DNA from 3 places in the Deinococcus sp. JMULE3 genome. Region 1 is predicted to be linked to each of the others. Evidence: riboswitches for the same ligand, from Rfam matches in the RefSeq annotation. Region 1 holds a riboswitch; each other region holds the start of a gene.
What was found. A riboswitch is a leader RNA that binds a small molecule or an ion and turns the genes downstream of it on or off. The one in region 1 is predicted to bind cyclic di-GMP.

Region 1 (7,082 bases):
TGGAGCGCGACGAGGGCCGTTTCCGGGACGCGGCCGAGCGGATGGACGAGTCGCCGCTGGGCTCGTCGGCGCTGGCGGGGACGCCCTGGCCGGTGGACCGGCACGCGACGGCTTCGGCGCTGGGCTTCGCGCGGCCCACTGCGAACAGTCTGGACGGGGTGGGCAGCCGGGACTTCGCGCTGGAGTTCCTGAGTGCCTGCGCGATCCTGTCGGCGCACCTGTCGCGCCTGTCGGAGGAACTGATCCTGTACTCCACCTTCGAGTTCGGCTTCATCACCCTGCCGGACAGCCACACGACGGGATCGTCGATCATGCCGCAGAAGAAGAACCCGGACGTGTCCGAACTGGCGCGCGGCAAGGCGGGACGCGTGTTCGGGAACCTGATGGGCCTGCTGACGGTCGTGAAGGGCACGCCGCTGGCGTACAACAAGGACCTCCAGGAGGACAAGGAGGGCGTGTTCGACTCGTACGACACGCTGAGCATCGTGCTGCGCCTGTACGCCGAGATGATGCCGAAGACCGTCTGGCACGCCGACGTGACCCGCGCCGCCGCCGCGCGCGGCTACAGCACCGCGACCGACGTGGCGGACTTCCTGGCCCGTCAGGGCGTCCCGTTCCGCGAGGCGCACGAGGTCGTCGGCGGCCTGGTCGGTGTCGCCAGCCGCAGCGGGCGGCAGCTGTGGGACCTGACCGACGCGGAACTGCGCGCCGCGCACCCTCTCCTGAACGCGGAGGTCGCGCAGTCCCTGACCGTCGAGGAGAGCGTCCGTGGCCGCGCCAGCTTCGGCGGGACCGCCCCGCACCGCGTCCGCGAAGCGATTGAGCAGGCCAGGACGCGCCTGAACTCCTGACTCCCGCCCCCTTCCACCCCCCCACCCTCTGTCCCGGTCCCCCTGGAGGAACCCCATGACCCTGACTGATATGCACGTGAAACTTCGTCAGGCCGCCCCGGCGGACCTGCCCATCGTCCTGGACCTCCTGACCCGCTGCGGGCTGCACACCAGTAGCGTGGACCTGGGGGCCGGCACGTACTGGATTGCGGATCTGGACGGCGTGCCCGGCGGCTGCATCGGCCTGGAGCACGGGCAGGGCGTGAGCCTGATCCGTTCGACGGCGGTGGTGCCCGAGGCCCGCGGTCAGGGCCTGGGCCGCGCGCTGGTGCGCTCGGCGCTGACGCACGCCAGCCTGCGCGGGGACCGCACGGTGTTCCTGTTCAGCTCGGAAGCCGGGGATTACTGGGCGCGTTTCGGCTTTCAGCCGTCCAGCGCGGCGGACGTGGCGGGCGCGCTGCCGGACGTGCCGCAGGTCAGGAGCGGCCTGAGCAAGGGCTGGATCGACGAGGAACTCGTGTGGCGGCTGGACCTGCCGCAGCCCGAGGTGACGCAGGGGTGAAGACTTTCAGCCTGCCCTCTGCGCGCCTGCTCCTGTGGCAGTGCTTCCACGCGGCCTTGCGCTATGCTGTCGCCACGCAACACCCGTGTCGACCTGCGGTCACTGTGACCGCCGAGCTTTCTTTCATTGAAGGAGCAGCGCATGACCGATTCCGTGCACGTTCGAATGGCGACCCCCGAAGACAAGGACACCGTGACCCGCGTGTTTCACGACGCGGGCCTGGACACCGAGGCGGCCCTCGCGGGCGGCACCACGTACTGGGTGCTGGAACGGGGCGGGCAGCCGATCGGCGCGATCGGCCTGGAGCACGGCGATGGGGCCTCGCTGCTGCGCGGCGCGGCCGTGCTGCCCGAGGCGCGCGGTGGTGGGCTGGGGCGGCGGCTGGTCATGAGCGCCGTGGAGTACGCGCAGGGCCGCGGGGACCGCGCGATCTACATGTTCAGCCGGGGCGGCGACTGGAGCACGTTCGGCTTCACGCAGGTGCCGCTGGCGGTCGTGATGGGCGAACTGCCCGACGCGCCGCAGGTGCAGGCCTACCGTTCGCGCGGCGAGCGGCCCGGCGGCACCACCTGGATGCGCACCCTGGGGTAAGGGGTGTGGGGTGTGGGGTGTGGGCTGTTGATCTGTTCCCACTTCCCACTCCCCACTTCCCACAACCGCCCCGCAGGGGCTGCGCATGACGCTGTCCCTGGATTCCATCGCGGTGCCGGATATCCACCCGGAGGCGCCGCTGTCGTTCCGCAAGGCGCGGCTGTCGGACATCGACGCGATTCATGAGCTGATCGGGTACTGGGCGGCGCGTGGGCTGATGCTCGTGCGGTCCAAGGCGCTGCTCGCCGAGACCATCCGTGACTTCCATCTGGTGCTGGCCGAGCCGCACGAGGGGCGGCCCGGCGGGCTGGGCGGCGTGTGCGGTCTGCACATGCTCGCGCCGGATCTGGCCGAGGTGCGTGGGCTGGCGATCCACCCGAACATGCAGGGGCGCGGGCTGGGCAAACAGCTGGTGGCGGCGTGCGAGGCGGAGGCCCGTGCGATCGACCTGCCCGCGCTGTTCGCGTGGACGTACCAGCAGGGCTTCTTCGAGAAGTGCGGGTTTACCCGCATCGAGAAGACGAACCTGCACCCGAAGGTCTGGAGTGAATGCCAGCGCTGCGCGTTCTTCGAGAACTGCAACGAGATCGCCATGTACCGGGAGCTGCGGTGACGGGATGGGGAGGCGCGCCGCAGGTGAGGCATCACCCATTCGGGGGGGGAGGTAGGCTCGGGGGCGTGACTCGTTTCCTGCCCGCCCTGACCGTCTCCGCCCTCCTGACCGCCGGTGCTGCCCAGGCGCAGACCGTCCGGCCCCTGGCCGAGGGCCTGCCCGCCGGGGCGCTCCTGACGCTGGAAACGCACGGCGCCGCGCCCGCGTTCAAACGCTTCTTCGGCGCGGCGGACCGCCTGATCAGCGCCGCCGACCTGGGCGAGGACAGCGGCAGCATGCTGGGCGTGGCGCAGGCGGTGCTGGGCGACTCGCTGGGCCGCGAGGGGATCGCCGGGGTGTTCACCGTGCAGGGGAAGAAGGGCACCTTCGAGCCCGCGCTGCTGGCCGTGACCCGCTCGGGTGCCCTGACGAACGAGATGCTCGGCGAGATGCTGCCCGAGAAGCCCGGCGCGCGCGTGGGCCGCTACACCTTCTCCCGCGTGGACGGGATGTTCGCGGGCGCCTCGAACGGGCTGGCGTACGTGTCGAGCGACAAGGCCCTGCTGATGGCGTACCTGGGCCGCCTGAGCGGCAAGGCCGCCCCGACCCTGGCGGCGTCCGCGCCGTACGCGGCGGCGCAGCGCGCGGCGGGCCCGCAGGAACTCGGCCTGTACGCGAACTTCAGCGCCACCGCGAAGGTCATCCGCTCGCAACTGGCGCAGGTCATGTTGCCCCGCCTGCTCTCGCCGGTCGTGGACGCCCTGGACACCCTGGGGCAGGTCGCGGGCGGCCTGACCACCACGGCCGGCGGCTGGACGACCGCCAGCGCGCAGGTCGTGAATCAGGCGGGTAAGGATAAGCCGCTGGCCCGCATCCTGCTCGACACCACGGACTTCGAGGTGCAGGGCGTGATTCCCGCCAGTGCCGAGGCCGTGCAGGCGACCGCCTGCCACCCGGACACCGGCGCGTACCTGGGCCGCTGGCTGACCCGCGTGGACCTCCTCGAACCGTTCGGGTTCCTGACCGACAGCCAGCTGGCCCATCACCTGGAGCAGTCTGGGCGGTACCTGGGTGATGAATGCGCGCAGGTGACGCTGGCGGGCGGAATGAAGGCCGGGCTGAACCAGGAGGACCCGCTGGCGTCCCTGGCGACCACCGTGTCGTACCAGCGGGTCACGGACCGCGCGGCGGCCGACGCGCACCTGCCCGAGTACGCCCGCAGCGTGAACGAGGCGCTGGACGGCCTGCGCGGCACCGTGACGTCCCTGGCGAAGACCGGCATGGACACCCTGATGGACGACGCCATGGCGGACGTGGATCCCCGCGCCCTGATGCTCGGGGCGGGCATGGCCGGGGCCAGCCAGGGCCTGGACGAGTCCCTGAAGGGCCTGAAGATGGTGTACGCCTTCCGGGGCGAGTACCTGATCACCGCGTTCAGCCAGGACGCGCTGGACGCCGCGCTGGCGGACGGTCCCGTGCTGGCGGACGACGCGGCGTTCCGCGCGGCGGGCCTGAGCATGCAGGGCTCGGCGGGCTGGTCGTACCAGCCGAACCCGGCGGACCTGAAAGCGCAGGACCTCGCCGGGATGCTGCCCAGGGAACTGAGCGGCGACAAGGCGCTGAGCGGCATGTTCGCCGGGGCCATGACGGGCGCGGCGGACCTCATCAACCGATTTGACGGAACGACCTCACAGCGGTCCGTTGCGGGGAATGTCATTATCGGCAAGGCGAGCGTGCGCTACCGCTGGTAACCCCCGGGGGAGCCGCGGTGCCGCGCAGAGCTGAGCCATGAAACGCGTCCGGAGAGGCGCGAATGGAGGAAGCATGATCAGGAAAGAACGAGCCATCCTGGCTCTGGAAGACGGCACCGTGTACCGCGGGTACGCGTTCGGGCACCGCGGCGAGACCGTGGGCGAGGTGGTGTTCAACACCTCCATGACCGGGTACCAGGAGATCATGACCGATCCCTCGTACAACGGGCAGATCGTGACCATCACGTACCCGCACGTCGGGAACTACGGCGTGGCGATCTACGACATGGAGAGCAACAAGCCCTACGTGCGCGGCTTCATCAGCCGCGAGTTCAGCGGCGAGTACTCCAACCACCGCGCGCAGCAGTCCCTGGAAGCGTTCATGCAGCAGTACGGCGTCGTGAGCATCCAGGGGATCGACACGCGCGCGCTGGTGCGCCGCCTGCGCACGGGCGGCGTCGTCAAGGGCGTCATCGCGCACCGCAGCTACACGCACCCGGAAGATCCGTACGGCGAGTTCACGCCCGCCGAGGAGCAGGTGTACGTCAGCCGCGCGCTGGGCCACCAGGACATCGACGGGCACGACATGACCCGTGAGGTCACGACCGCGCTGCCCTACGCGTTCCCCACCCTGCGTCACGGCAAGCGCGTGGTCCTGATGGACTTCGGGATCAAGCACACCATCATCGAGCGTCTCGCGGAGGTGGGCATCGAGCCGATTGTGGTGCCCGCCCACACCACCCCCGCGCAGATCATGGCGCTGCAACCGCACGGCCTGTTCCTCAGCAACGGCCCCGGTGACCCCGCCCCGCTGGAGTACGCGCACAAGACCGCCTGGGAACTCATGGGCCTGCTGCCCACCTTCGGCATCTGCCTGGGGCACCAGATCCTGGGCCTCGCGGCGGGCGGGAAGACCTTCAAGATGAAGTTCGGGCACCGCGGCGGGAATCAGCCCGTGAAGAATCTCTTAACGGGCAATGTGGAGATCACCAGCCAGAACCACGGGTACGCGGTGGACATCGACTCGATCCCCAACGGCGCGTTCGTGCCCACCCACATCAACCTGAACGACGGCACCCTGGAAGGCATGGCGCACAGCCGCTACCCGGTGTTTTCCGTGCAGTACCACCCCGAGGCCAGCCCCGGCCCGCACGACAGCCGTTACCTGTTCGACCGCTTCATCGAGGAGATCGACGCCTTCGATGGGGGGAATGGTACCCCCATTGCCAAGGCGAGTGCAGGTCGTCTGGGGGTTTGACAACAGCTGACCGGGGCAACATCATGAACAGGATGCTCCAGTGAGAAACTTCATATTGAACACGCGGTCAGTGACAAGCGTGTGAAGACCATGAAGTGAACTCCAGCATCCTCGGGGACGGTCCCCGGGCCAACAGCTGTTCAGGAGCAACGAATCATCCGGCGCACACGGGCGCCTAGGCCGGATGAGGAGCGAGTGGCGCGACCGACAGAACGGTGGGACTGCAGTCCCCCTGCTGTCGGTCAATTTTTTTCCCCCCGGAGGTCCCCCGGAGTGAAGCGCCTGATCACGCCCCTCTTTCTCGCCCTGACGCTGGCCCAGGCCCAGCAGGCCACGCCACCTGCCCAGCAGGCCACCCCGCAGAACGTGACCTTCACGCTCACGCAGGACCTCGTGCGGCGCAGCGCCGACAGCAGCGGCAAGGTCACCGAGACCATCGTGGAGTCGCCCAGGACGGTCCTGCCCGGCGACATCCTGCGCGAGGAGGTCACGCTGCGCAACGTCTCCGGACGACGCCTGGGCCAGCTGAACGTGAACGTCCCCGTACCACGCGGCACCGAGTTCAGCACGCTGACCACCACGCCCACCGACCGCTGGAAGGTCACGTACTCCACCGACAGCGGCAAGACCTTCAGCGCTCAACCCACCCGCACCGTCACCACCACCGAGAACGGCCAGCGGGTCACCCGCACCGTCCCCGCCCCGCTCAGCAGCTACACCAATGTCCGCTGGACCCTGACCGGCATGACCCCGGACGAGACGCTGAAGTTCAGCTTCCGCGTGAAAGTCAAGTAACCCCCCGACCCCCTCACGGAGGAAGCACATGAAGAAACACTGGACCCTGACCGCCCTGATCGCCCTCACCGCCGGCACCGCGCACGCCGCGGGCACCGCCGCCGGGACGGTCATCACCAACACCGCCGAGATCGTCTTCACCCCCGAAGGCGGCACCACCCCCACCCCCGTCCCTTCCAACCCCGTCACCACCACCGTGCTGCCGGTCCCCAGCTTCACCATCGTGCTGAACGACGGCAGCACCGACGTCACCACCCCCGACTACACCCGGCCCGGCCAGACCGCCACCGCCCGCCCCGGCGACACCGTGGTCTTCCCCTACACCCTGACGAACACCGGCAACGTCCCCAACGAGTCCTACGTCCTGACGAACACCCCCGACCCGACCGCCGCCGTGAAGACCCCCACCGGCGTGACGTACTACCCCGCCAGCGCCGACACCAACAGCGACGGCACCCTGAGCCCGGCCGAGATCGCCGCCGCCACACCCATCACCACCATCAGCGGCGTGAACCAGGACCAGTCCGTCAAGTTCTTCCAGGTGTACACGCTGCCCGGCACCGCCACCGACGCCGACAAGTACGGCGCCGACCCCACCGGCACCCGCCAGGACAACCCGGCCTTCAACAACGACCCCAGCGTCCCGCGCGACGCCAACAACTCCAACGTCACGACCGTCGACCGCAAGGACGCCACCGTCATC
Region 2 (7,082 bases), 250 kb from region 1:
GGCGTTGTGGACAGCCTGTGGATAAGGTGAATCCCCCGGTGCCGAGGGACCGGTTATTTGTCCGTGTGAAACACACTTTTCACGCCTCGCGTGGAACTCTTCCACAACCGGGAAAGTTATCCACAGGTGCCCGTTTCACTGTGGATAACTCCGGGCAGCGCGGCGCGTTTCCTGCACGAATTCCCGCACGGCCTCGGGATTCTTCACGCCGGGGCTCGCCTCCAGGCGACTCACGGCGTCCACCCCGGCGGGGTGCAGGGCCGTCATGGCGGCCGCCACGTTCCCCGGTCCCAGGCCCCCGGCCAGCCACGCCCCATCGGGGAAGAAGGGGCGCAACGCGTCCCAGTCGAGCGGAATGCCGCCGCCGGGTTCGGGCGCGTCCAGCATCAGCGTGACGCCTCGGTGCCCGTGCCACATGTCCGCCTCGCCCGCCAGATCGGCGGGGCGCACGACACGCAGAACGGGATAATACGCGGCGACCGCCATCACGTAAAGACTTGACAGGCGTCCATGCAACTGCACGGCACTCACCCGCGCGGCCTCCGCCGTGCGCAGCACCTCGTCCAGCCCCTGATCCAGGAACACGCCCACCCGCGCCACGCTGGGCCCCACGCTCAGGCCCGCCTCGCGCGCCACCTGCGGCGACACCAGCCGCCTGCTGACCGGCGCGAAGATGAAGCCCAGCGCGTCCGTGCCCGCCTCGGCACTCAGCACGGCGTCGTGCACGCTGGTCGTGCCGCACACCTTCACCCGCGTCACTGCGGCCCCCGCGCGGCTTCCAGTTCGCTCACGCGCGCCTCCAACGACCGCACCTGCCGGGTCAGGGCCAGCAGCAGCAGCGCGTAATGGTCGTAGATCTTCGGGCGTTCCATGCGCAGCTCCCCGGCCATCCAGCCGTCCAGCAGCCGCTCGGCCTCCTGCAGCACCTCGGCGTCCGGCACGTCCCGGTAGGAACGGTTGCCCATGATCTCCCGCGCGAAATTCAGTTCCCGGTCACTCATGCGCGTCATTCTCCCTGAACGGCGCGCCCCCCACCATGACCACCGCCGGACGTCCCGCTCGGCGCGTCACCGGGTCCGTGCCGGGTGGCTGCGTCATCTGACAGATGCCCGCTGGGGGCGGCGCGTGCGAGGCTGCGTCCATGACCGAACCCGTGCGGCGCGAGACGACCCTGCACCTCCTCCTGACGCGGCCCGGCGGGGCGGAGGTCGCCTGCCGGACCCTGACCGTGGACACGCCCGTCTACTACGGCGAGCACGTGCTGGAGGCCGCGCGGGCGGCGGGGGTGGAGGGCTGGCTGGGGCGGCGGCTGGACTTCACCCGGCACGGGACCGGGGGGGACGGCGTGACCCGCGCCACGTGCGCGTGGCAGCTGTTCACCCCCGACCCTCCGGAGGGCGCGCCGGTCCCGGAGGAGCTGCGTGAACTGGCGGACGCCGCGCGGACTCCTGCTCGCACCCCGTGGTTCGGGCCGGACTGGCACGCGGCGGCCCTGGCCTGGCTGGACGACGAACTGGCCGCGCAGGACCGCCCCCGCACGGGCGCCCCGGTCGTGCTGAAACACTGGCAGATCAGCGTCCTGTGGCGCGTCCCCACGCGGCGGGGGGACGTGTACTTCAAGGCCGTCCCGGACTTCTTCGCGCGGGAGGTGACGGTCACCTGCGCGCTGGCCGGGGTGCCCGGCGCGGCCCCGCCCGTCCTGGCCGCCGACACCCGGCGCGGCCTGCTGCTCCTGGACGGCTGCGGTGAGGTCGGGGGCGACCCGGCGGCCGTGCTGCGGCAACTGGCACGGGTGCAGCGCGACACGCGCCACCTGCTGCCGGGCCTGAACCTGCGCCCGCGCGGCCCCACGTACCTGCTGGGCCAGCTGGACGCCCTGCTGAGCGACAAGAGTCTGCACGCGGACGAGCACGGGCCGCACCCCGACGCCCTGACCCCTGACGAGGCCGCCGCGCTCCGCGCCCGCCGTCCCCAACTGGAGGCTGCGCTGCACCGCCTGCACGGCAGTCCGGTCCCCCTCACCCTCGGGCACGGGGACCTGCACGGTGGGAACGTCACCACGCACGAGGATCAGGTGACCATCCTCGACTGGTCCGACGCCAGCCTCACCCACCCCTTTCTGGACGCCAACCCCGCCTACCTCTGCCCGGACGGCACCGACCCCGCCACGCTGGACGCCGCGCGCGACGCGTTCCTGCGCGAATGGACGGACCTCGCCCCGCTGGACACGCTGCGCGCCCTGCACGCCGACGCCATGCTGGCCGGGGAACTGCACCGCGCGCTCGGGTACGCCGACGGCATCCAGGACGCCGTCGAGGACCGCCGCGAGTGGGCGGGCGCGCACCTGTGGCACCTGCGCCGCCTGCTGCCCTGACCGTCCGCCGGACGTGGGACAGAGCCTGATCCGCGTCCGGCAGGCGCGCTGCCCGGTGCCCGCGTTCGGCGCGACTCACCGCTGAGCGCCCCTCTACACTGGAGGCATGAACCGCCGTCCCGCCGTGCTGCTGGCCCTGATCGCGGGGCTGGTGGTGTTCGGCACGGTCGGGTACCGGGTGCTGGAGGGCTGGTCGTGGCTGGACTGCCTGTTCATGACGGCCATGACCCTGACGACCGTGGGGTACGGCGCGCCGGGCGAGTTGCACACGGACGGGAAGGTGTTCAGCGTGGTGCTGATGCTGGTCGGGATCGGGCTGATGCTGTACCTGCTGACGCTGCTGGCCGAGACGATGCTGCGGACCGTGACCGACCCGGACGCGGCGCGGCGGCGCAAGGAGAGGAAGATCATGAGCCTGAAGGATCACACGATCGTGTGCGGGTACGGGCAGGTGGGCGAGGCGGTCAGCGTGGCGCTGCGGGGCGCGCGGCGCCAGGTGGTCGTGGTCGATCACCGCCCCGAGCACCTGGAGTGGGCGCAGACGCAGGGCCTGCACACCCTGGTCGGGGACGCCACCGACGAGGACGTGCTGCGCCGCGCCGGGATCGAGCGGGCGGCGTCGCTGGTCACGGTGATCAACAGTGATCCCAGCAACCTGTACGTGGTGCTGTCCGCCAAGGGCCTGAACCCGGGCGTGCGGGTGATCGCGCGGGCGAGTGACGAGTCGGCGGCCCGCAAGATGCGCCGCGCCGGGGCGGACGAGGTCGTGAATCCGTACCAGCTGAGCGGGAACCGGATCGCGGCGATGATGCTCGCGCCGCGCCTGAGTCGCCTGCTGAGCGGCGACGTGACCAGCGAGCACTTCACGATCCGCGAACTGAGCGTCCCGCCGGGCATGGTGGGCCGCACGGTCGCTGACCTGGGCCGCGAGACGGGCGCGCTGGTCGTGGCGATCTGGCGCGACGGGCAGCCGCTACGCAGCCGCGCCGAGGACGTCCTGCGGGCCGGGGACGCCGTGCTGGTCGCGGGCGCGGCGGCGGAGGTGGAGGCCGTGCAGTCCGGACCGGCGGGCGGAGTGCAGCCCGCGTGACGTTCCGCCGCGCACCTCAGGGTGTACGGTGCCCCGCATGACCCGAGCGACCGAGCTGTACTTCGACTTCCTGTGCCCCTACGCGTGGCGTGGCGTGGAACTCGCCGCCGTCCTGAAAACGGAGGGCGAGGCGTTCACCCTGCGGCACTACTCGCTGGTCGAGGGGAACCACGCGGACAACGCGAAGGAGCTGTCGTGGCGCGTCACGGATCAGAGCCTGGACGCCCCGGACGGCGAGGGGTACATGAAGTACCTGAAGCCCGGCCTGCGCGCGTTCCTGGCGTCCCACGCGGCGGCCCTGCAGGGCGAGGCGGCCCACTGGGCGTTCACGCTGGCCCTCTTCCGCGCCCACCACGAACGCAAGGAGCCCCTGACCGAGGGGGTCATCCACGCGGCGGCGCAGGAGGGCGGTCTGGACCTGGACGCCTTCGCGGCGGCCCTGGCCGACGAGCAGGCCCGCCGCGCCGAGTTGCGCGCCGACCTGGACGCCGCGCGCGAGGTCGGGGTGTTCGGCACGCCCACCTTCGTCCTCCCGACCGGCGAGGCCGCGTACTACCGCTTCGAGACCCTCACCCGCGAACCCACCCAGGCGCGCCAGTGGTGGGACCTGTACCGAGCCGTGCTGACCAGCGAGGCGGGCATCGGCACGATCAAACGCGCGAAGAACCGCCCGCCCCGCCGCGCCTGAGCCGGACTGCGGCTGAGCAGGAGAGCAGCGGGTGCCGATCTGTGAACCGAACCAACGGAGGAGGCGGCCTCCGGTTGAGGCAGTGTCGGAGATCGGCGGGACCCCGGAACCCGGTTTTCTCCTGCTCGCTCTGCTCGGGTTGCAAGTTTTTGCAAACCTTTCAACCGGAGTCTGTGTCACCTCGGGGTCCCGCTGCTGTGGGTGGCCTGTGCGGGGCTTCATGGCGGCGCGCGTGACAGATCTGACGGAAAGGTGAAGGCAGCATGAAGGCCTCGCTGCGGAGTACCGGGCGAGAAGAGGCGATGAAGCGCGGTCCCCTATCCGGGCACCTGGGACGCGCGGAGCCAGTGGTGCGACCGACTTTTCGACCCTGTCCAGACCGGCCCCCGGCCGGGACGGACCAGACCCACTGCGGCAACGCAGCAGGAGTACTCATGCGCATACTCGTTCCGGCACTGCTGGCCGTCCTGGCCACCAGCTGCGGCGCGGCCAACACGCCCGCCGCCCCCACCCCCGCCACCACCCAGACCACCGCGCCCGCACTTGACACCCAGTCCCCGTCCGTCACGATGGTCGTGTTCCCGAAGACGCTGCGGGCGCAGGGCACTGTGAACTTCCAGCTCGGCACGCGGGACAACACCGCCGTGGACCGCGTCGTCCTGACCATCGACGGGAAGACGTTCGTGGACGACCCCACCGCGTACAACTCCTACGCGCAGTATTTTGACGCGGCCGCCAACGGCGAGCACACCGTCACCGTCCGTGTGTACGACCGCGCCCAGAACGTCACTGAGCAGACTCAGACGTTCACAGTCCAGATCGGCCCCTGACGTTCAGCGGGTCAGGCCGCTGCGGCGGTCCATGTACGCCGCGTACGCCGGGTCGGCGCTGCGCAGCAGGATGGCCATGACGCCGTGCTCGTCGATCTGCACGCCCTGGAAGCGGAAGCCCGCGCGGAGTTTCGGGACGATCACGGCGTTGTTCGTCAGGTGATGATGGCTGCGCACCAGCGGGTAACCCTCGCCGTGCAGGGCGTCCAGCACCACGGGCAGCAGGCGGGTGTACACGCCCCGCCCCCGGTGCGCGGGCAGCAGCGCGGTGTTCACCATGTACGCGGTGCGGGTGTCCCACGCGCGGCTGGCCTGCCACCCGGCCACCCGTCCCGCGTGACTGATCAGCCAGCTCCACAGCGGACCGCGCGGCGCGGGCGCGGCTTTACGGTCGCCCCAGTCGAACGAGTCCGTCTCGTACGCGCTGGCCTCCAGCTGCGCGTACACCTCGCGGTACGTGGCGGTCGGCACGCGGTGCAGGCGGTACCCGCCGCCCAGGTCCACGCCCGTCTCGGCGTCCGCCGGGAGGGGGAGGTCGGGCGCGTCGGCCAGACCGGGCAGTCCTTCGTCCGGGACGCCCAGTCGCCGCGCTGCCTCGCCTGAGGGCGCGCGGAAGCCGCTGCGGACGTGCATCGCCTGCCCGTACGTTCCGTCCAGGCTCAGGGTCAGCGCGGCATTCACCCCGCCCTCGTACGCATTCAGGCCCTGAAGGTGAAACCCGGCGCGGAGCTTCGGGATGATCACGGCGTTGTTCGTCGCGCGGTGGTGACTCTGCACCAGCGTGAACCCCGCCGCGCGGAACGCGGCCAGCAGGTGCGGCAGCAACCGCGAGTACACCCCGCGCCCCTGATGCTCGGGCAACAGGCCGGTGTCGGCCATGTACACCGTCCGCTCGTCCCGCGCGTGCGCGTGATGCCAGCCGATCAGTTCCGCGCCGTGGTACACGCCCCAGTTCCACGACTCGCCCAGCGGCGGGGCCGCCCGCACCGGCGGATCGAACGCGAACAGCGAATTCCCGCCGAAGATCCGGTCCTCCAGCCGCGCGCACGCCGCCCGGTACTCCACCAGCGAGATCGGGCGGGCCGAGTACCCGCCACCCAGGTCGAGGTCAGTCACGCCGTCACTCTGGCACGCGCCGTCAGCGGGCGCGGCTCATGTGGAGGTTGTACACCTGACCCTGCCACCCGGCGTCCCCCTGGAGGGCGTAGTGGACGTCCTCCAGGGCGACCTCGCGGCCCTGGGCGTCCGCGAAGCGCTCGCCGTCCAGCGGGCGCAGTCCCAGCGCCTGTTCGATCAGGCTCAGCAGGCGCGGTTCATCCATCAGGGCACGGAAGCTCCCGAACGACACCTGCCGTCCACTGCCCGGCGCGACGCTGCCCGTATACCGGGGGCGGGCCGCGCCGCAGGCCGGGCAGGGACCCAGCAGGCCCAGCTGCTGCTCGTACACCAGCCAGCGGTGCCCGCACGCGGGGCACGCCACGGTGCAGCTCGGCTGATCCTCGGGCAGCGGCTGGAACGGCACGCCTCAGGCGTCCTGCATCCAGGGCGTCCCGGCGGGCTGCTGCTGCGTCACGCAGTGGAAGCTCCCGCCGCCCTCGATGATCGCGCGGCTGCTCAGGCCGATCACCTCGCGGCCGGGGAACAGCGGCGTCAGGACTTCCAGGGCGCGGGCGTCGTTCGGGTCGCCGTACTGCGGGACGACCACGAACCCGTTCCCGATGTAGAAGTTCGCGTACGTGGGCGGCAGGCGACCCTCCGCGCCCTCCAGGTAGGTCGCGGGGAGCGGCAGCTCCACGATGCGGAAGGGCTGCCCGTCCTGGTCGGTCATGGCCCGCAGGTCCGCGAGGTTCTTCGCCATGACCGCGTGGTTGGGGTCCTCGGGGTTCGGCTCGACACTGGTGACGATGGTCCGCTCGTCGGTGAAGCGCGTGATGGTGTCGATGTGCCCGTCGGTGTGGTCGTTCTCCAGCCCACCGTCCAGCCACAGGAGTTTGCGCACGCCCAGCGTGTCGGCCAGCAGGAAAGCGTAACCCTCCTCGGTCAGGCCCGGGTTGCGGGTGTCGGTCAGGAAGCACGACCGGGTGGTCAGGCCCACGCCCA
Region 3 (7,082 bases), 1.7 Mb from region 1:
AGCTGCAGCAGGCCGTGCTGGGCGCTGCTGCCCGCGACGGCCTTCTGGCTGAAGTCGGCGGGGATGGTCAGGGCGAAGTAGACCTCGCCGTTGCGGACGGCCTGCTGGGCGGCCTGCACGCTGGGGTAGGTGCGGAAGTCCACCGGGGGGTCGTCCCGGAGTTCCTTGACGAGGTCCTGGCCGACGTTGATCTTCTCGCCGCGTGAGACGGTGCCCCGGTCGAGGTTCACGAGGGCGGCGGGCAGCTGGTTCAGGTTCCCGGCGGGGTCCCAGACGCTCATGAGGTACACGGCGACGTAGGTGATGGGGATGAACAGGAAGGCCAGCGCGGCGGCCCACATGATCGGGTAGCGCCACAGGCCGCGTTCGGTGGGCGTCAGGGCGCGGTAGCTGTCGCGCAGGGTGGGGCGGGGGGTGGGGGCTGGGTCATGGGCACCTCGGCAGGAGATCGTTTCTGACGTTCCGTCAACTGAGCGCAGTGTGCGCCACAACCGACACTCTGTCAAGTGACATTGTGTCAGCAATCTGCTAAACTGTGGACATGAGTGCCCCCGCCTCCCCCACCTCCCGGCGACGCCTGCCCTCCGCCGACCGGCGCCAGCAGATCCTGGGCGGCAGCGAAACCCTGTTCACCACCCTGGGCTTCGAGGCGGTCAGCATGGGCGACATCGCCGCGCACCTGAACATCTCGCGCCCGACCGTGTACGCCTACTTCACCTCGACCACCGACATCCTGGCCGAACTGCTCGACGTGCGCCTCAGCGAATTCGAGACCCGCCTCGCGCCGCTGCTGCGCGACCTGCACGCCCAGCCGCGCCCCTTCGCCGCCATCCTGGCGCAACTGATCCAGGAACGACCCCTGCTGACCCTGCTCCAGAGCGGCAGCGGCCCCGCCTTCAACGAACGCCGACTGGCGGTCTTCCACGACCTCGAAACCCGACTCCAGCACCACCTCACCCACCCGGCAGGCCGCGTGCGCACGCCGTACCTGCTGACCTGCCTGACCCTGCTGCTCCAGGCGACCGCGTCGCACGCCATCACCGCGAACCTCGCCCCGGCGCAGGTCGAGGCGCTGTCCGACACGCTGGACCGCTTCGTGCAGGCCGGACTCCAGGGGACGGCGCCCGACCGGTCATGAAACCCAAACATGAAGACCGAGCGTGAAGAAGCGCTTTACCCGCATGTGACACTCCTGTGAGGCCCGGCGGCGTACCATGACGTCACCAGCGCACAAATGAATACGCGGGCCGAGTGAAGTCCGCAGCGCGAGAGGCCGGACTCAGCAGAGCGAGGCCTCTCTTCCCGTGGTCCCGCCGCGCAGCCCACCTGCGCGCTTCTGTCGCCGGGCTCGCCGTCGCGGTCGTGGCGCAGCCTCTATCCTGGGCGCATGACGACCAGCATGGAAGGCCGCCGCGTCCTGATCACCGGCGCGACCGGCGGCATCGGCCTGATCACCGCCCGTGAACTCGTGACGCGCGGCGCGCACGTGACCATCGTGGGCCGCAACCCGGACAAGACCGCGCAGGTCGCCCGCGACATCGGCGCGCAGGCGACCCTGCTGGCCGACCTGAGCGAACTGTCGCAGGTCCGCCGGGCCGCGCAGGAGTTCACGGCGCGCGGGGGGGGCCTGGACGTCCTGATCAACAACGCCGGGGCGTTCTTCACCTCCCGGCAGGAGACGCGCGAGGGCACCGAGCAGACCTGGGCGCTGAACCACCTCTCGCCGTTCCTGCTGACCCGCGAACTGCTGCCACTGCTGCGCGCCGGGAGCGCCCCCAGGGTCGTGACGGTCGCGTCCGCCGCGCACATCATGGGCCGCCTGCGCCTGGACGACCTGGAATTCCGCCGCGGCTACGGCGGGTGGGCGGCGTACTCGCAGAGCAAACTGGCGAACATCCTGTTCGCGCGGGAACTCGCGCGGCGCGAGCCGGGCATTCAGAGCAACAGCCTGCACCCGGGCATGGTCGCCACGGGCTTCGCGCACAACAACGGCGGGTGGGTCAGCCGCGCGTACCGCATCGTGGACCGCTTCGCGATCACGCCGGAGCAGGGCGCGCAGACGACCATTCACCTCGCGGCGGACCCGGTGAACGTGACCGGCCGGTACTTCAGCGACTCGCGTGAGACGACACCCGCTCCGCAGGCACGTGACGACGGCGCGGCCCTGCGCCTGTGGGAACTGAGCGAGGGGGCGGTGAACGCGCACCTGCGCTGACCCCCCGGGCTGACCTCCCGGAATTTTGCACCGGGTTCAGTTTTGCGGGGGCGGCGCCTCCGACCCCACTACGCTGAACCCCTGATGACCACTCTTGCCTTCCTTGGCCTGGGCGCCATGGGCGACCCGATGGCCGCGCACCTCGCCACGCACGCCCGCGCGCACGGGCACCGCGTCCTGGTCTGGAACCGCACCCCCGCCAGGGCCCAGGCACACGCCGACACGCACGGCACGCACCCCGCCACCCTGGCCGAGGCCGCGGCGGCCGACGTGATCTTCACCTGCCTACCCACCAGCGCCGAGGTGGACGAGGTCATGCACCAGATGCGCCCCCACCTGCGCCCCGGCGCGACCTGGGTGGACTGCACGAGCGGCCACCCGGACGCCGCCACCCGGCAGGCCGCCGAACTGGCCGCGCACGGCGTCACCTTCCTGGACGCCCCGGTCAGCGGCGGCACGATCGGCGCGCAGCAGGGCCGCCTGACCGTCATGGTGGGCGGGGACGCCGCCGCGCTGGACACCGTGCGGCCCCACCTCGCCTTCGCGGGCAAGGTCGTGCACGTCGGCGGGACCGGAGCGGGCTTCGCGGTGAAGGCCGTGAACAACGCCCTGCTGGGCGTGACCCTCTGGGCGACCGGTGAGGGCCTGGCCGTGCTGGGCCGCGCCGGCGTGAACCTGGGCGCGGCGCTGGACGTCATCAACGCCAGCAGCGGCCGCAGCAACGCCAGCGAGAACCTGATCCCGCAGCGCGTCCTGACCCGCGAGTTCCCCGCCACGTTCGCGCTGGGCCTGCTCGCCAAGGACGCCGGGATCGCCGTAGACCTCACGCAGGGCGTGCAGGGCAGCGCCCCAGTGCTCGCGCAGGTCGCCGCCCTTCTGCGCGCCGCGCAGCACGCCGTCGGCCCCGCCGAGGACCACACCGCCGCCCTGAAACTGATCGAGGCGATGAACGCCCAGGAGATCCGATGACCACCCCCCGCTTCGGCGTCGTCACTGACGGCGGCCTCGACGTCTACCCCACCCTGCATGGTGAGGTGCCGGTCGCGCCGTTCGCCGTGAACTTCGGCAGCACCACCTACCGCATGACCGAGATCACCCGCGAGGAACTGTACCGCGAACTGCAGACCAACCCCGTGCACCCCACCAGCGCCCAGCCCACCCCGCAGGACTGGATGACCGCCATGCAGGCCCCCGGTACGCCCGAGGTGCTGGCCGTGACCACCAGCGCCGCCCTGAGCGGCAGCCACAACTCCGCCGATCAGGCCCGGCAACTCCTGGAGCAGGGTGGGCCGCAGGTGACGCTGCACGACAGCGGCACCATCAGTGCCGCGCAGGCGTTCCAGGTCCACGCAGCCGTCACCGCCGCGCAGCGCGGTCTGAGCCTCGCGGAGGCCCGCGAGTGGCTGCGCGCCGTGCACGCCGAGACGGAACTGTACTTCACCATCGAGACCCTGGAGTACCTGCGCCGCGGCGGCCGGATCGGGCGCGTGCAGGCGGCCGTGGGCGGCCTGCTGAACCTCAAACCCGTCGTGACGGTGGACAAGGCGGCCGGGACGTACACGAACGCCGCGCGGGCCCGCTCGTACCGCGGCGCGATCCAGGCGCTGACCGAGCAGGTCACCCGCCGCTTCGGCGAGGGCACCCCGCTGCGCGTGGGCCTGCTGTACGGCGATCACCCCGAGGACGCCGACACGGCCCTGACGCAGCTCGCGGCGCGCCACCCCATCGTGTGGTCCGACCGGACCGGCGTGAACCCGGTCCTGAGTGTCCACGTCGGCCCGCGCGCCCTGGGACTGGCCGCCGCGCCCGGCGCGTGGCCCTGGGACCGCTGACCTCCCGGCGGCGATGCCCTGCGCTGACAAACGGGATGACCGTGACCTGCCTCCGACATGAGCGCGTTCCGTTGTCCCCTCTCCCTGCATCGGACCCGCAGAGCTGTGGAGAGAAGCAACGGCAGGGTGAGGGGTCAACCCCGGTCATCCGGCCGCGCCGGGGCGCGTTCAGGCGTGGCAGACCTGCACGGTGAACACGGTGGGTTCCAGCGCCGGGCCGCTGCGCAGTCGCGCGTCTGTGCCCGGAGCCTGCGGGCCGCTCCAGACGTTCAGGGTGGCGTCCACGCACGCGGCCCCGGCGTGGTCCGCCAGGGGACTGCGGGGCGTCACGAGGACCGGGGTGCTGCCGGGGTCCAGGGTGGCCGTCTGGCGCGGGTTGCTGCGGGCGACCTCGCTGCCGCGCCCGTCCAGCAGGCGCAGCGTGCCGGTGGCGACGGCCGGGCCGGGCAGGGTGGACTGGAAGGTCGCGCGGGCCTGGACCTCCGCCCCGTCACGGACGAGCTGCACGGTGACACTGACCTGCCCGGCGATCTCGCCGCCGGGTGTGCGGGCGTCGCGGGTGACGGTGCGGGTGGCCAGCACACCCCCGGTGGCGGGGGCAGTGGCGGCCGCGCCACTGGACGCTGTCTGGTTTGACGGTGCCGGGCTGGGCATGGCGGCCCCGGCGGCGGCCAGTACGCTCAGGGCGGCGGCCAGTCCGGCGCAGAGCAGCGCGGTCCGGCGGGCGGGCCGTGGGCGGTCCGGGCCGTTCATCAGTCGCCCGCCTGCGGCAGGGGCTCGCGGGTGGGGGCGGCGCCGGGCAGGCGCAGGCCCACGCGGGGCAGTTTGTTCCACTGGACGTTCCGGCGGCGCAGGAACGTCACGCAGGTCATGACGACGACCAGCGACACGAAGGGCCGCAGGAACAGCCGCTGGGTGGGGGTAATCAGCAGGGGCCGCAGGGACTGGCGGCCCAGCAGCAGGGCGGCGGCGGCCACGGCGACGTCCGCGCCGACGTTCAGCAGCAGGGGCAGCAGCGCGTCGTTCATGTGCTGCGTCAGCAGGGCCAGCGCGGCGAGGTCGAAGATGGGCCCCGCGCCGCCCAGGGTCAGGCCGTAGACCAGCACGTACGGCAGGGTCAGCCAGCCCAGGCGGCCGCCCCTGGGGTTCATGATCAGGTGGCGGTACTTGCCCATGACCTGGAAGGTGCCGTACATCCAGCGCATCCGCTGGCGCCACAGGCTGCGCAGGTCCACGGGCGGTTCGGTGTAGCTCAGGGCGCCGGGTTCGAAGCGCACCTCGTAACCTTCGGCGGCGATGGCGACGGTCAGGTCCATGTCCTCGGTGATGGTGTCGTGGCTGTAGCGCAGGCGGCGGATCAGGTCGCTGCGGAACGCCCCGGCGGCGCCGGGCACGACACTGACGGCGCCGAGCATGTCCTGCGCGCGCTTTTCCATCTGCTGGCCGACGCTGTATTCCAGGTTCTGCATCTGCGTCAGGGACGTGACCGGCCCGGCGACGCGCACGTCCCCGGCGACCGCGCCCACGCGTGGGTCGTGGAAGTGCCGGGCCAGGGCCGCCAGCGTGCCGGGCGCCAGTGCGGAGTCGGCGTCCACGCTGACCGCGACCGGGTAGGTCAGGTGGTCCGCGGCGAGGTTCAGGGCGCTGGCCTTTCCGCCGTTGGGTTTGCGCAGCACCGTGACGCGCGGGTCGCTGCGGGCGAAGTCCTCGGCAATGGCGGCGGTGGCGTCGGTCGAGCCGTCGTCCACGACGAGCACCTGCAATGCGGGGCCCTGCTGGGCCAGCACGGAGCGCAGGGTGTCGGCGATGCCGACCTCCTCGTTGTACGCGGCGATCATGACGCTCACGCCGGGCAGCGGGGTGCCGTGGGCGCGGGCGCGTCGGCGGGCGGCGGTGCGGGCGTGTGCGAACGCCAGCGTGACCGTCAGGACGGCCTTGAGGAGCAGCAGGGTGACGATGATGAGCAGCACCCATCCCAGCGTGGTGGATGGCAAAGAAACAGCAATAGACATGGTGAGGCCTCCCTCGGGGCGGTCTCACCACTGGCTCCACTCGTCTCATGAGGTGACCGATTCGAAGACGAGTATCGTTGCCTCCCGGCATTGTGTGGGGTGGGTCGGGGTCCGGGGACCCTCGGCCATACCCTACGCATCACACGTTAATCGCCCGTTACTGACGGGCCATGAACGCGGCGTTTGGGGCGTACTGGTTCAATGTTAAGCCGACCTACAGTCAGCGGGGGGCCAGTCGGGGGCATCGGTGCAGCCCGTCCAGAACGCTGCCATCATGCGCCTTGCATGCCTGCCGTCACCCCGCCTTCCCATCAATCGGCCCGCCGCGCACCCCGCCGCACACGCGCCCTTCATGAGTGGATTCTGACAGCGGCCCTGTGCGGCCTGACCGGCCTGCCGACCGCCCACGCCGCGCCCCTGCCCTCCTGCGGGGTGTTCGGGCTGACGGTGGACAGCCCCGCCGTACTGGACGCCCTGGAACGCAAACTGGGCTGCCGCTTCGGTGCGGTCCGCTGGTTCCAGGACTGGAACACACCGTTCAACCAGGCGTACGCCCGCACCCTGAGTGCTCAGGGCCGCGAACTGGAACTGTCCTGGCAGCCCCGCGTGCGCGCCGCGTCCGGCGTGCGGGGCGTGCCGTACCGCGACATTGCCGCCGGACGGCACGACGCGTACCTGCGGCAGTTCGCGCGCGACCTCCGGCGGGGCGGCGTGACGGTCCGCGTGACCTTCGCCCCGGAGATGAACGGCAACTGGGGCACGTACCAGCTGACCCGCAGCAACACCCCCGCCGATTTCGTACGGGCGTGGCGGCGGATCGTGAACGTGTTCCGGGCCGAGAAGGCCCCGGTGCGCTGGGTGTGGACACCGAACATCCTGTACCCCGGCATGCCCAGCTCCTACCGGGCGCTGTACCCGGGCGGCGAGTGGGTGCACGAGGTCGGCCTGGACGGGTACAACTGGGGCACCACCAACCCCTGGAACCGCTGGCTGAGTTTCCGCGACACCTTCGCCGCGTCGTAC

Region 2: another riboswitch for cyclic di-GMP. It lies ahead of EXW95_RS11505 (Ig-like domain-containing protein); the one in region 1 lies ahead of EXW95_RS10215 (hypothetical protein).
Region 3: another riboswitch for cyclic di-GMP. It lies ahead of EXW95_RS18715 (glycosyltransferase family 2 protein); the one in region 1 lies ahead of EXW95_RS10215 (hypothetical protein).

What each region holds. Positions count from the first base shown of each region.
Region 1 is NZ_SGWE01000004.1:1,520,399-1,527,480, reverse strand. It holds gene argH (argininosuccinate lyase) at 1-851, shown strand, start outside; gene EXW95_RS10240 (GNAT family N-acetyltransferase) at 907-1,392, shown strand; gene EXW95_RS10235 (GNAT family N-acetyltransferase) at 1,534-1,983, shown strand; gene EXW95_RS10230 (N-acetyltransferase) at 2,069-2,596, shown strand; gene EXW95_RS10225 (hypothetical protein) at 2,662-4,326, shown strand; gene carA (glutamine-hydrolyzing carbamoyl-phosphate synthase small subunit) at 4,400-5,584, shown strand; cyclic di-GMP riboswitch class II at 5,718-5,803, shown strand; gene EXW95_RS10215 (hypothetical protein) at 5,858-6,379, shown strand; gene EXW95_RS10210 (DUF11 domain-containing protein) at 6,408-7,082, shown strand, end outside.
Region 2 is NZ_SGWE01000004.1:1,774,601-1,781,682, forward strand. It holds gene EXW95_RS11480 (phosphoribosylanthranilate isomerase) at 136-759, opposite strand; gene EXW95_RS11485 (hypothetical protein) at 756-1,001, opposite strand; gene EXW95_RS11490 (phosphotransferase) at 1,142-2,374, shown strand; gene EXW95_RS11495 (TrkA family potassium uptake protein) at 2,481-3,464, shown strand; gene EXW95_RS11500 (DsbA family protein) at 3,502-4,152, shown strand; cyclic di-GMP riboswitch class II at 4,439-4,523, shown strand; gene EXW95_RS11505 (Ig-like domain-containing protein) at 4,587-4,982, shown strand; gene EXW95_RS11510 (GNAT family N-acetyltransferase) at 4,986-6,098, opposite strand; gene EXW95_RS11515 (hypothetical protein) at 6,121-6,504, opposite strand; gene EXW95_RS11520 (agmatine deiminase family protein) at 6,508-7,082, opposite strand, start outside.
Region 3 is NZ_SGWE01000004.1:3,241,381-3,248,462, reverse strand. It holds gene EXW95_RS18745 (YhgE/Pip domain-containing protein) at 1-491, opposite strand, end outside; gene EXW95_RS18740 (TetR/AcrR family transcriptional regulator) at 542-1,138, shown strand; gene EXW95_RS18735 (SDR family oxidoreductase) at 1,388-2,215, shown strand; gene EXW95_RS18730 (NAD(P)-dependent oxidoreductase) at 2,300-3,184, shown strand; gene EXW95_RS18725 (DegV family protein) at 3,181-4,047, shown strand; gene EXW95_RS18720 (hypothetical protein) at 4,216-4,800, opposite strand; gene EXW95_RS18715 (glycosyltransferase family 2 protein) at 4,800-6,017, opposite strand; cyclic di-GMP riboswitch class II at 6,067-6,153, opposite strand; gene EXW95_RS18710 (glycoside hydrolase family 26 protein) at 6,345-7,082, shown strand, end outside.